Linked DNA regions of Actinomadura rubteroloni. The protein of the gene in region 1 interacts with the protein of each later gene in a pairwise test. Links are inferred from orthologs where the notes say so. Each region holds a gene or a part of one and is shown in the gene's direction. Other genes may lie near its edges.

Region 1 (7,424 bases):
ACGTCAAGCGGCTCCGCGAACTGACCGGCTCCGGCATGATGGCCTGTAAAAACGCTCTCACCGAGGCCGAGGGCGACTTCGACAAGGCCGTCGAGATCCTGCGTCTCAAGGGCGCCAAGGACGTCGGCAAGCGTGCCGAGCGCACCGCCGCCAACGGCCTCATCGCGCAGTACTTCCAGGGCCAGGGCGACGGCGCCCTCCTGGAGATCAAGTGCGAGACCGACTTCGTCGCCAAGAACGCCGAGTTCATCGCGCTGGCCGACCGGCTCGTCGAGTTCGCGTCCACCAGCGGCGTCGCGGACGCGGCGGCCCTGCTGGCCGCCGAGATCGAGCCCGGCAAGACCGTCGAGGCCCTGGTCCAGGAGGCCAGCGCCAAGATCGGCGAGAAGCTGGAGATCGGCCGCCTCGCGCACTACAAGGGCGCGTACGTGGCGAGCTACCTGCACAAGTCCGACCCGTCCCTGCCGCCGACCACCGGTGTGCTGGTCGAGCTGGACAAGGAGAACGCCGAGGTCGCCAAGGACGTCGCGCAGCAGGTCGCCGCGATGTCGCCGAAGTACCTCACCCGGGACGACATCCCGGCCGAGGCGATCGAGAAGGAGCGGGCGCTCGCCGAGCAGCTCACCCGCGACGAGGGCAAGCCCGAGCAGGCGATCCCCAAGATCGTCGAGGGTCGGGTCAACGCCTACTTCCGCGACTTCGTCCTGCTGGAGCAGGCGTTCGTCAAGGACGGCAAGAAGACCATTGCCAAGGTTCTGGACGAGGCGGGCGTCAACGTCGTCCGTTTCGCCCGCTTCAAGGTCGGCCAGGCCTAGGTCCCCGAGTAACCGGGACCGATTTTTTCAGAACGCGACAGGGAGGCCGCCGACGTGCCGGAGAAGACCACCACTGACACGGCGGCGGCCTCGCCGTCCGCCCATGCCCCGCGTGCGGGCTGGAAGCGCGTTCTGCTGAAGCTGTCCGGCGAGGCGTTCGCCGGGGGGGACCCGCTCGGCATCGACCCGGCGGTCGTCCAGCACGTCGCCGAGGCCGTCGCCGAGGCCGTCCGGGACGGCGTGCAGGTGGCGGTGGTGTGCGGCGGCGGCAACATGTTCCGCGGCGCGCAGCTCGCCGAACGCGGCATGGACCGGGGCCGCGGCGACTACATGGGCATGATCGGCACCGTGATCAACTGCCTGGCGCTGCAGGACTTCCTGGAGAAGCTGGGCCTCGACACCCGCGTCCAGACGGCGATCACGATGAGTCAGGTCGCCGAGCCGTACATCCCGCGCCGCGCGATGCGCCACCTGGAGAAGGGCCGCGTCGTGATCTTCGGCGCGGGCCTCGGCCAGCCGTTCTTCTCCACCGACACCACCGCCGCGCAGCGCGCGCTGGAGATCGGCGCGGACGCGGTGCTCAAGGCGACGCAGGTGGACGGCGTGTACGACGCGGACCCGCGGAAGAATCCGGACGCGGTCAAGTTCGACCGGCTGGACTACGGTGAAGTCCTGCAGCGGGGCCTGAAGGTCATGGACGCCACGGCCATCAGCCTGTGCATGGACAACGCGCTTCCCATCGTCGTGTTCGATCTGATGGGGCAGGGCAACATCGTCCGGGCCGTTCGCGGTGAGAAGATCGGCACACTGGTCAGCCCGGCGGACGGCTGACCGCGTACGAGCGGGACATAAACGGACGACCAAGGTGAACCGGGAGTCGAAGTGATCGACGAGACCCTCCTCGAAGCCGAGGAGAAGATGGAGAAGGCGGTCGCGGTCGCCAAGGAGGACTTCCAGACCATCCGCACCGGACGCGTCACCCCCGCCATGTTCAACAAGATCACCGCGGAGTACTACGGCACGCCGACGCCGGTCAACCAGCTCGCGTCGTTCACGCTGCCCGAACCGCGGATGGTCGTCGTCCAGGTCTTCGACAAGTCGTCGTCCGCAGCGGTCGAGCGGGCGATCCGCGACAGCGACCTCGGTGTGAACCCGACCAATGACGGCAACGTCATCCGCGTCGTCTTCCCCGAGCTGTCGGAGGAGCGCCGGCGCGAGTTCATCAAGGTCGCGGGGACCAAGGCCGAGGACGCGAAGGTGTCCGTCCGCAACATCCGGCGGCGCGCCAAGGACACGCTGGAGAAGCTCGCCAAGGACGGCGAGGCCGGCGAGGACGACGTCCGTCGCGCGGAGAAGGAGCTCGACGACGCGACGCAGCGGTACGTGGCGCAGATCGACGAGCTTCTGGAGCACAAGAAGGCCGAGCTGCTCGAAGTCTGATGGACGTCGACAAGACCGGTGACCTTGTGACCACCCCTGCCGGGCCGGACGACGGAGCCGAGGCGCCCGCGCCGAAGAAGGGCGGGGGGCGGAACCTCCCGATCGCGTTCGTGGTCGGGATCTCCCTCGGCGCGCTCGTCCTGGTCTCCCTCTACACCGTGAAGGAGATCTTCCTCGCGGTGATGATCGTGTTCCTGTGCCTCGGGGCGCGGGAACTGGCCGACGCCCTCAAAGCGCGCGAGATCCAGGTGCCGTTCCCGCCGATCGTGGCGGGAATGGCGGCCTCGCCGCTGGCCGCGTACTTCTGGGACGCGAAAGGGCTGGTGGCGGTCGTCGCGCTCACCGTCCTCGCGGTGATGATCGCGCGGATGCTCGCGGGCAGCGACGGCTACGTCCGGGACATGACGGCCGGTGTGTTCGTGACCGGTTATCTGGTGCTGATGGGCGGGATCGTCGCGCTGCTGATGCGGCCCGACGACGGCGACCACCGGATCGTCATCTTCATCGCCACGACCGTCGCGAGCGACATCGGCGGGTACTTCGCGGGCACCTATCTCGGACGGCACAAGCTCGCGCCGAGGATCAGCCCGAAGAAGACCTGGGAGGGCGTCAGCGGCTCGGCGCTGACCTGCATGCTCGTCGCGACGTGGCTGATGTGGTGGTTGCTGGACGACCACCGGGTATGGCCGGGCGTGCTGGTCGGGCTCGCCGCCGTCGTCACCGCGACCGTCGGCGACCTCATGGAGTCGGTGATCAAGCGCGATCTCGGCATCAAGGACATGGGCAATCTGCTGCCGGGCCACGGCGGCGTCATGGACCGGCTGGACTCGCTGATCGCGACCGCGCCCGTCGTGTGGCTGCTGCTGGAGCTGTTCGTCCCGGCCTGATTTCTGTGGCCTTCGCGTCAGTACTTTCCGGCGGTCAGGAGACGATCCAGGACCGTCCCTGCTGGGCGAGACGGCGGATCAGCGCCTCCGAGCCCTCGCTCTTGGCGTAGCGGTGCTCCTCCCCGGTGATGGGGACGAGCCACAGCCACCGGACCGGGTCGCCGTCGAACGACAGGCCCGTCAGGCCGGGCGGGACGGGTCCGGCGAGGCGGCTCGGGTCGTCCAGGAGCAGGACGCCCTCCCAGGCCGTGTCCTCGCCGCCGAGCGGGAATGTCCGGGCCTCGTGGTACCACTTGACCACGTCGCCCGGGGCGAACCACGTCACCGAGCGCCACGGGTACTGCGCCAGCCACGGGAAGATGCTGCCCGCACGCCGGGCCGGTAGGGAGGTCGCCACCGCCAGCTCGATGCGCGCGTGCGGGGAGACGTCGTCCTCGTACAGCTCGATCGTGGGCATCCGCTGCCGGCTCATCCCGACGGTGCTCAGCACGGCGTGGTCGCGGTCGTGCTGCGGGGGACGCTCGCTGAGCCCGACCGTGGGGGCGGCGCCGCCGGTGAGCCCGCGTCCGACGTCGTGCCAGTAGTGCCCGCCGGGGCCGAGGCGCTGCAGGAGGTGGCCGAGCACCGACTGCTGGAAGTCGGCCCAGGACTCGTCGGACGCCACGTCGTCCCAGTGCCGCCGGGCCCGCTCGATCCTGACCTCGAACGCGTCGATCTCGTCGCTCAGCGGGAACGCGTAGGGGCTCTGCGCGGTCGCGCCGCGGCTGTAGCCGGGGATGCCGCGGCCGATGTCGGACCAGCCGGGGATGACGAACAGGGGCGCGCCGTCCTCCAGCACCGCGACACCGTCGCCCTCCTCGAACCAGACGACGTCCAGGTCGTCGCCGACGAGCGGGCCGCGTCCGGCGCGGGACCGGATGTGCGTGGCGGGCATGAGCGGGGCGAACCCGGCGTCGAGGCGGACCTGGTCGGGGCCCGCGGGGGCCTCCTCGTGGTTGGCCACCCAGACCGCGCCGACCACTTTGTCCTGCTTGTCCAGGAGGGACGCCGAGGTGACGATCCCGTCGCTCTCGATCACGAGACGACGGGCGCCGTACGGGCTGGTCTCCGTCCGGACGGCCCCCGCTTCGGCGCGCCGCGCCGAAGCGGTTCCCCTGCGCAATACCGACATGATCGAGACCTTAGCCCGCCCGGGGGCCCGTACGTGCCGGAACGTGCCCGGTCCCGGCCGCCGGCATGCCCGTTCGCGGCGGGGCGGGCGATGGCGCGGGCATCGGCGCGCGTTTGCGACACTGGACGGACCATGTCTTCCCTCACCGAACCCTCCGGCGGGTCCGCCACGCCCGCGAAGACCCCGGCCAAGCTGGTGTTCGCCGCGCCCCGGCGGGCCAAGCCGCCGCGGCACCTCGCCGACCTCAGCCTCGCCGAGCGCCGCGCGGCCGTCGCCGAACTCGGCGAGAAGCCGTTCCGCGCGGACCAGCTCTCGCGGCACTACTTCGCGCGCCTGGTGAACGACCCGGCCGAGATGACCGATCTCCCGGCGGACGCGCGGGAACGGCTCACCGGCGAGCTGCTGCCGCCGCTGCTGGACTCCGTCCGGGAACTGGCCTGCGACGACGGCCGCACGCTCAAGACGGTGTGGAAGGCGTTCGACGGCGTTCTGTTCGAGTCCGTCCTGATGCGCTACCCGGACCGGGCCACGATGTGCGTCTCCTCGCAGGCCGGATGCGGGATGAACTGCCCGTTCTGCGCGACGGGCCAGGCCGGGTTGACCCGCAACCTGTCCACCGCCGAGATCGTGGAGCAGGTGGCGGCGGGGGCGCGGGCGCTCGCGCGCGGACGCGTGGCGGGCGGTCCTGGACGCGTCTCCAACATCGTCTTCATGGGGATGGGCGAGCCGCTGGCGAACTACAAGGCCGTGCTCGGCGCGGTCCGGCGCATCACCGACCCGGCGCCCGCGGGCCTCGGGATCTCCCAGCGGTCGGTGACGGTGTCGACGGTCGGGCTCGTCCCGGCGATCGAGAAGCTGGCAGCCGAGGACCTGTCGGTCCGGCTCGCGGTCTCGCTGCACGCGCCGGACGACGAGCTGCGCGACGACCTCGTGCCGATCAACAACCGCTGGAAGGTCGCCGAGGTGCTCGACGCCGCGTGGGCGTACGCCGAGCGCAGCGGACGGCGGGTGTCGATCGAGTACGCGCTGATCAAGGACGTGAACGACCAGGCGTGGCGCGCGGACCTGCTCGGACGGCTGCTGCGCGGGCATCTCGTCCACGTCAACCTGATCCCGCTGAACCCGACGCCCGGGTCGAAGTGGACGGCGTCGCGCCCGGAGGACGAGCGCGAGTTCGTCCGCCGGCTCGAAGCGCACGGCGTCGCGGTCACGGTCCGCGACACGCGCGGACGGGAGATCGACGGGGCCTGCGGGCAGCTCGCCGCGCAGTCGGGGTGAGGCATCGGCCGCCGGTTCTGTCGCGTCACTGGCCGGATCCGGCCAGCCTAAAATCGGTGACGGAGACCTTGAAGAATTGTCAACATGCCCAAAGCGAGGCCTGTTCTCCCAGGTCGCGGGCCATGTGACGAATCTCGTTCGGTGGCCGTCCGGGCCTTCGGGGGCCGGTGAAAACGCCGTGCCGGAGTCGTTCGCATGCGATCCGCGTGTAACGCCTCACAGATCGTGGGTCCGCCCATGAACCTCCGCCGCCGAGATCCGTGAGTTCGCTTGCACGGGTGGTCCGCGTCACGCAAGGCTGTTCCCGTCGCCCGCTCGGACGACGGAAAGTGGTGTACGGGGCCACCGCTGAATCAGGCGAACACTGCTGAGGAGCCGGATGACGGCGATAGCGAGAAAGCGCCTGCCTGTGGTGATGCGCGGTTACGACCGCGCCCAGGTCGACGCTTTCATGGAGCGGATCACCCGTGCGCTGCGGGGCGAGAGGACCATGGCCGCCGACGAGGTGCGCGCGGCCCGGTTCGACGTCGTCGTGCGCGGATACGACCGGCGCGCGGTCGAAGCGCTGCTCGTGGAGTGCGCGACGGAACTGCGCGGCGGGCAGCCCGTGGGTACCGGTCGGCCGCGGCGCGCCGTGATCGAACCGGCCTCGCTGGCGAAGTGGATCCACAACATTCGGTTCACGGGCCATCGGGTGCGCGGCGGTTACGACGTGCGCGAGGTGGACGCGTTCCTCGACCGGGTCATCGCCGGGTTGCAGGGGGCGAAGCCTCCGCTGTCCCCGCGCGACGTGCGGGAGACGAAGTTCCCGGCCGTCCGGTTGCTGCCGAGCTACGACGAGCAGGAGGTCGACCGCTTCCTGGTGCAGCTCGCGGACGCGCTGGAGACTCACTGAAGTTATCCACAGCTTCAACGGACGCTTGGCGGCGCGTGCTCCGCTGCTGAACGCTGAGTGGCATGGACCACATCACCGCTCAGCGACGGCGGCTCGGCCGCCTGTTCTCCCTGCATCTCGTCCCCGAGGTCGTGGCGATCGTCCTGTCCCTGGCGCGGCCCGCGCTGCGGCTCCGCGCCGGGGCGGGGACGGCCGTGCGGCTCGGCGGCGCGCCGTCCCTGCCGCCCGGGGTGCCTCCGCCGGTGGCGGACGGGCGTCCGCTCGACCACCTCGCGACCCTCGACTGCGCCGCACTGGCATCGGTCGCAGTTCTGCCGGGTCTGCCGGCGAAAGGGTCGGCGTCCTTCTACTTCCGGGGGGCGCCGCCCCGTCCGTGGGGGCGTCCGGACGAACGCGACGGCTGGCGCGTCCTCACCGGAGCCCCGGCCGTGCGGGACGAAGCACCCGCACCGGGACTCGCGTTCGGCGTCATGCCGTTCCTGTCGCTGCCTTCACCCCGCGAGCTGCTCGTCCGCAGCCTGGATACCGTCTATGTGGGCTTCGCGCCTGTCTACGAGGAACTGCACAGGGCGTGGCACCGCAGCCTTTGGTACGACGAGCCCGCGCACCAGCTCGGCGGCTGGCCGAGCCTGGTCGAGGACAGCGGCTTCCTGCGCCGTCCGGACGACCCCGGCGACCGGCAGCTCCTTCTGCAGCTCGACAGCGACCCGCGCCTGGGCTGGTTCTGGGGCGAGCCCGGACGCCTGTTCTTCCACAACGACCCGAACGAGGCCCTCGCCGATGCGTGGCTGACCGTCCAGTCCGACTACAACCCGCGTCCCCACCGCCCCCGCGGCCGAAAGAAGACCGCACGCTGAACCCACCCAGTACACAACCCTCGGACCCGCACCCTCCGACCCGCGCCCACCGAGCCGTGCCGTCCGAGTCGCACTCTCTGA
Region 2 (5,152 bases), 540 kb from region 1 along the record:
GTCCCGGACGTCCCGCTGCTCACGGTCGGCGCGCCGTCCCCGACGGATCCGCCGACGCTGGCGGCGCTGCGCGTCGTCGGGGAACTGCCCGGCGGGCTGCGCGCGAAGGTCGCCGAGGTGTCCGCGCCGACCGTGGAATCGGTCACGTTGCGGCTGCGCGGCGGGCTCACGATCGTGTGGGGCTCGCCGGAGCGGGCGGGCGAGAAGGCGCGGCTCGCCGAGGCCGTGATGCGGACGCCGGCGGGGCGCGGACCGCGGACGATCGACGTCAGCTCGCCGGACGTGATCACCACCCGGTGACGGCCCGGCCCGTGTGTCGGGGCGAATACTGCGCCCGGATCGGGCACGCTTGAGCCTCGGACGGAAACGGCGGGTCCACCGCGCCGGCCGGGGCGCGCAGGCGCCCCAACCGGGCAACTCGTGCGGTCTGCGACACGCCGGTGCAGTTGGCGGCAGGTTAGTTGACCCTGGTGGAAGCCCGCCCTACTGTCCGTATCAGTCCTCAGGTTGACATAACTGTAAGCCTCACGTTGAGGGTGAGGGTTGGGCGACGGCCTCGGCCGCCGCGCTTCCCGAGCAGGCGACGTGGGCAATGGTCAGGAACACCGCGGCGGAACCGGTCCACTGGACCGCTTCCGACCGGTCGGCAGAGCGAGCGGAAAGGCCCCTCGTCGTGGCAGCACCGCAGAACTACCTCGCGGTCATCAAGGTCGTCGGCATCGGCGGCGGCGGCGTGAACGCCGTCAACCGGATGATCGAGGAGGGACTCAAGGGCGTCGAGTTCATCGCGATCAACACGGACGCCCAGGCGCTGCTGATGAGTGACGCCGACGTGAAACTGGACGTGGGCCGCGAGCTGACGCGCGGCCTCGGCGCCGGGGCCAACCCGGACGTGGGCCGCAAGGCCGCCGAGGACCACCGCGAGGAGATCGAGGAGGTCCTCAAGGGGGCCGACATGGTCTTCGTCACCGCCGGGGAGGGCGGCGGCACCGGCACCGGCGGCGCGCCCGTCGTGGCGAACATCGCCCGGTCGCTCGGCGCGCTGACGATCGGCGTCGTCACCCGTCCGTTCTCGTTCGAGGGCAAGCGCCGCGCGATGCAGGCCGAGGCCGGCATCGAGACGCTGCGCGACGAGGTCGACACGCTCATCGTGATCCCGAACGACCGGCTGCTGTCGATCTCCGACCGGCAGGTCAGCGTCCTGGACGCGTTCAAGGCCGCCGACCAGGTGCTCCTGTCCGGTGTCCAGGGCATCACCGACCTCATCACCACGCCCGGCCTCATCAACCTGGACTTCGCCGACGTCAAGTCGGTCATGTCCGGCGCGGGCTCGGCGCTCATGGGCATCGGCTCGGCGCGCGGCGACGACCGCAGCGTGGCCGCCGCCGAGATGGCGATCTCCAGCCCGCTGCTGGAGGCCAGCATCGACGGCGCCCACGGCGTGCTGCTGTCGATCTCCGGCGGGTCCGACCTCGGCCTGTTCGAGATCAACGAGGCGGCGCAGCTCGTGTCCAACGCCGCCGCCACCGACGCCAACATCATCTTCGGCGCCGTGATCGACGACGCCCTCGGCGACGAGGTCCGCGTCACCGTGATCGCCGCCGGGTTCGACGAACTGCTGCCCGGCAAGTCGGCCGCCGAGCCCGAACCGCGTCGGCTCCCGCCGCCGCCCCGGCCCACGCCGCCGCCGGTCGCGGCCACGCCGGTCAACCCGATCCCGAGCCGGATAGGGCGCGTCGAGCCGCCGGTGCCGCCGCAGACCATCGCGCAGGCCGCCGCCGCGCCCGTACCGGCGTCCGTCCCGGACGCCGAGGCCCGGCCCGTGAGCCCGCCGCCCGGCCGCCGCGAGCCCGAGTCGCGGCCCGAGCCGCCCGCGCCCGCCGACCGCGCGGACGCGGCCGAGCCCGACCCGGCGCCGTCCGGCGACGGGCCCGAGGGCACGCGGCCGCCCGCGCCGCGCCCGGCGGAGACGCCCGCCGGCCGCGCGGGGGAGGGCGACGGTCCGGCCGCGTCCGGGCGGGGCCGCCGTCCGGTCGTGTTCGACGAGGACGACGACCTCGACGTCCCCGACTTCCTGAAGTGATCACGCCGGTGCGGCTCGGCGCCGGGGTCGGCGCCGCGTTCACCGGCCGGTCGGGCGGCGTCAGCTCCGGTCCGTACGGCGCGCTGAACCTCGGCGGCGCCGTCGGCGACGACCCGCACGCCGTCGAGGCCAACCGGCGCCGCGCGGCGGCCGTCCTCGGCACCGACCCGGCGCGCACCGTCTGGATGCGGCAGGTCCACGGCGCGGAGGTCGCGCACGTGACCGCGCCCGAACCGGACCTCGCCGTGGACGCGATCGTCACGACCGTCCCGGGGCTGGCGCTCGCGGTGCTCGTCGCCGACTGCGCGCCGGTCCTGCTCGCCGATCCGGCGGCCGGGGTCGTCGGCGCCGCCCACGCGGGCCGGCCCGGGACGGCCGCCGGGGTCGTGCCCGCGCTCGTCGCCCGGATGGTCGACCTCGGCGCGGACCCGGCGCGCATCGCCGCGTCCGTCGGGCCCGCCGCGTGCGGGTCCTGCTACGAGGTGCCCGCCGCGATGCGCGACGAGGTGGCGGCGGTCGTCCCCGAGGCGCGCGCGACGACCCGGCAGGGCACGCCCGCGCTCGACATCCGCGCCGGGATCGCCGGGCAGCTCGCCCGCGCCGGGGTCGCCGACGTCCGGACGGACCCGCGCTGCACCCTGGAGACCCCGGACCTCTTCTCCTACCGCCGCGACGGCGTCACCGGGCGGTTCGCCGGGTTCGTCTGGCTCGCCGGATGACGCCCGAGGAGCGCACGGCCGAGCTGGCCGCCAACCTCGCCGACGTCCGCGCCCGGATCGCCGCCGCCTGCGCGGCGGCCGGACGGTCGCCGGACGACCTCACGCTCGTCGCCGTGACCAAGACCTTTCCCGCGTCCGACGTGCGGCTCCTCGCCGGGCTCGGGATCACCGACGTCGCCGAGAACCGCGACCAGGAGGCCCGCCCGAAGGCCGAGGAGACCGCCGACCTGGCGCTGACCCGCCACTTCGTCGGGCAGCTCCAGACCAACAAGGCCCGATCGGTCGCCGGGTACGCCGACGTCGTGCAGTCAGTGGACCGGGTCCGGCTCGTCCGGGCCCTGTCCGACGCCGCCGCGCGCACCGGACGGCCGCTGCGCTGTCTCGTCCAGGTCTCCCTGGACGAGGAGACGGGCCGGGGCGGCGCCGCGCCGGACGACGTCCCCGAGATCGCGGCGGAGATCGCGGCGGCCGGGGACCTGGACCTGGCCGGCGTCATGGCGGTCGCTCCACTCGGCGGCGACGCGCGGACGGCCTTCGCGCGACTCGCCGGGATCGCCGCGCGGCTGCGCGCCGATCACCCCGCCGCGACGGTCGTCTCGGCCGGAATGAGCGGGGATCTGGAGGTCGCGATCGAGTGCGGCGCGACACACCTGCGGATCGGTACGGCGTTGCTCGGAGGCCGACGGGCAATCGTCAGGTAATGTCCCACCCAGTGGCACCTGCTCAAACGGGGGCCGCGCGAATGCACCGTCCGCGAGCGGCGTCCGGGGCGCCGGGGGCCTGGGCCACAGGAGGAGCGTATGGCCAGCGCGATGCGCAAGATGGCGGTCTACCTCGGCCTTGTGGAGGACGACCGCTACGGCGACTACTACGATGACGACGTCTACGACGACGAGGCCGACGCCGCTGGGGGTCGCCGCCCGGGCGATGAGCCCGGCGGTCAGCTTACCCGAGCCGACGACGCGGTGGACCGTGATCACCACGCTCCCGCGGCCGAGCGCCGCCCCGTCGCGCTCTACGAATCCGGCACCACGGACCTCGCGCGTATCACTACGCTGCACCCGAGGACCTACAACGAGGCGCGGACCATCGGCGAGCACTTCCGCGAGGGCACGCCGGTGATCATGAACCTCACCGAGATGGTCGACAGCGACGCCAAGCGTCTCGTCGACTTCGCGGCGGGTCTGGTGTTCGGGCTGCACGGGAGCATCGAGCGTGTTACGAACAAGGTGTTCCTCCTCTCGCCGGCCAACGTCGAGGTGACGGCGGAGGACAAGGCCCGGATGGCGGAACGCGGGTTCTTCAACCAGAGCTGACGGTCACAGACGAAGGTAGTACGTGCGAATCCTCGAACAGGTGCTCGTCGCCCTGCTGTATCTCTTCCTCCTGTTCCTGGTCGGAAGGCTGGTGCTGGAGGTGCTGCAGTCGTTCGCGCGGTCGTGGAGGCCGCGCGGACTGCTGCTGGTGATCGCGGAGGCGACTTACACCGTCACCGACCCGCCACTGAAACTCTTCAGGCGTTTCATCCCGCCGGTCCGTCTGGGTAACGTGGCCTTGGACCTCAGCTTCACCTTGCTCATCCTTGTGGTCTGGGTCCTGATCTGGGTCGTGCAGGCGGTGATCCCTTGATCATCTTCGTGTGGAGGCTCTGATCGGATACCGTCCTAACGGACAGACTCCAAGCGCGCCAAGGAGACCAATATGCCGCTGACACCCGCAGACGTGCGGAACAAGCAGTTCAGTACCACCAGGCTGAGGCCGGGGTACGACGAGGAGGAGGTGGACGCCTTCCTCGACGAGGTCGAGGCCGAGCTGGACCGCCTCATCCAGGAGAACGAGGAGCTTCGCGCGAAGCTGGCCGAGTGCCTGCGCGGCAAGGTCCCGGCGATGGCGGCCCCGATCGTGGAGCCCAAGCCCGACGTGCAGAAGCTGCCCGAGCCGCCGCGTCCCGAGCCGCAGCAGCAGGCTCCGCAGCCCCAGCAGGCCCCGCCCCCGCCGCAGCCCGAACCCGAGCCCGCCCCGCTCGGCCTCGGCATGGGCGGCGCGCCCTCCGGCGAGGACAACATGGACACCGCGGCGCGCGTCCTCGCGCTCGCGCAGCAGACCGCCGACCAGGCCATCGCCGACGCGCGCCGCGAGGCCGACGAGACGCTCGGCCGCGCCCGCCGCGAGGCCGAGGAGATCCTCGGCAAGGCCCGCCGCCAGGCCGACCAGATCGTCACCGAGGCCCGCTCGCGCGCCGAGGCCCTCGACCGCGACGCCCAGGAGCGGCACCGCCAGGTCATGGGCTCGCTCGTCCAGCAGCGCGAGGAGCTGGAGCGCGAGGTCGACAACCTGCGCGCGTTCGAGC

The links. The genes of interacting proteins can lie anywhere in the genome.
Region 2: the proteins of rlmN (region 1) and ftsZ interact in binary tests that used the Escherichia coli proteins (3 or more experiments, as listed by UniProt). The link is inferred for Actinomadura rubteroloni from one-to-one orthologs.

Annotation. Positions count from the first base shown.
Region 1 is NZ_MTBP01000002.1:879,897-887,320, reverse strand. Bases 3,643-6,518 are described here. They hold rlmN (23S rRNA (adenine(2503)-C(2))-methyltransferase RlmN), read left to right. Parts: upstream 3,643-4,445; coding sequence 4,446-5,591; downstream 5,592-6,518. Other genes in these bases: BTM25_RS15600 (DivIVA domain-containing protein), read left to right, coding at 5,971-6,486; BTM25_RS15610 (suppressor of fused domain protein), read right to left, coding at 3,643-4,313. In the rest of the region: tsf (translation elongation factor Ts), read left to right, coding at 1-815; pyrH (UMP kinase), read left to right, coding at 870-1,646; frr (ribosome recycling factor), read left to right, coding at 1,698-2,255; BTM25_RS15615 (phosphatidate cytidylyltransferase), read left to right, coding at 2,255-3,142; more of BTM25_RS15610, read right to left, coding at 3,177-3,642; BTM25_RS15595 (DUF1963 domain-containing protein), read left to right, coding at 6,549-7,343.
Region 2 is NZ_MTBP01000002.1:343,057-348,208, reverse strand. What follows is about bases 1-2,878. They hold ftsZ (cell division protein FtsZ), read left to right. Parts: upstream 1-673; coding sequence 674-2,083; downstream 2,084-2,878. Other genes in these bases: BTM25_RS12965 (YggS family pyridoxal phosphate-dependent enzyme), read left to right, coding at 2,799-2,878; pgeF (peptidoglycan editing factor PgeF), read left to right, coding at 2,080-2,802; BTM25_RS12980 (cell division protein FtsQ/DivIB), read left to right, coding at 1-300. In the rest of the region: more of BTM25_RS12965, read left to right, coding at 2,879-3,503; BTM25_RS12960 (cell division protein SepF), read left to right, coding at 3,603-4,118; BTM25_RS12955 (YggT family protein), read left to right, coding at 4,141-4,431; BTM25_RS12950 (DivIVA domain-containing protein), read left to right, coding at 4,504-5,152. UniProt on the Escherichia coli protein: Essential cell division protein that forms a contractile ring structure (Z ring) at the future cell division site. The regulation of the ring assembly controls the timing and the location of cell division.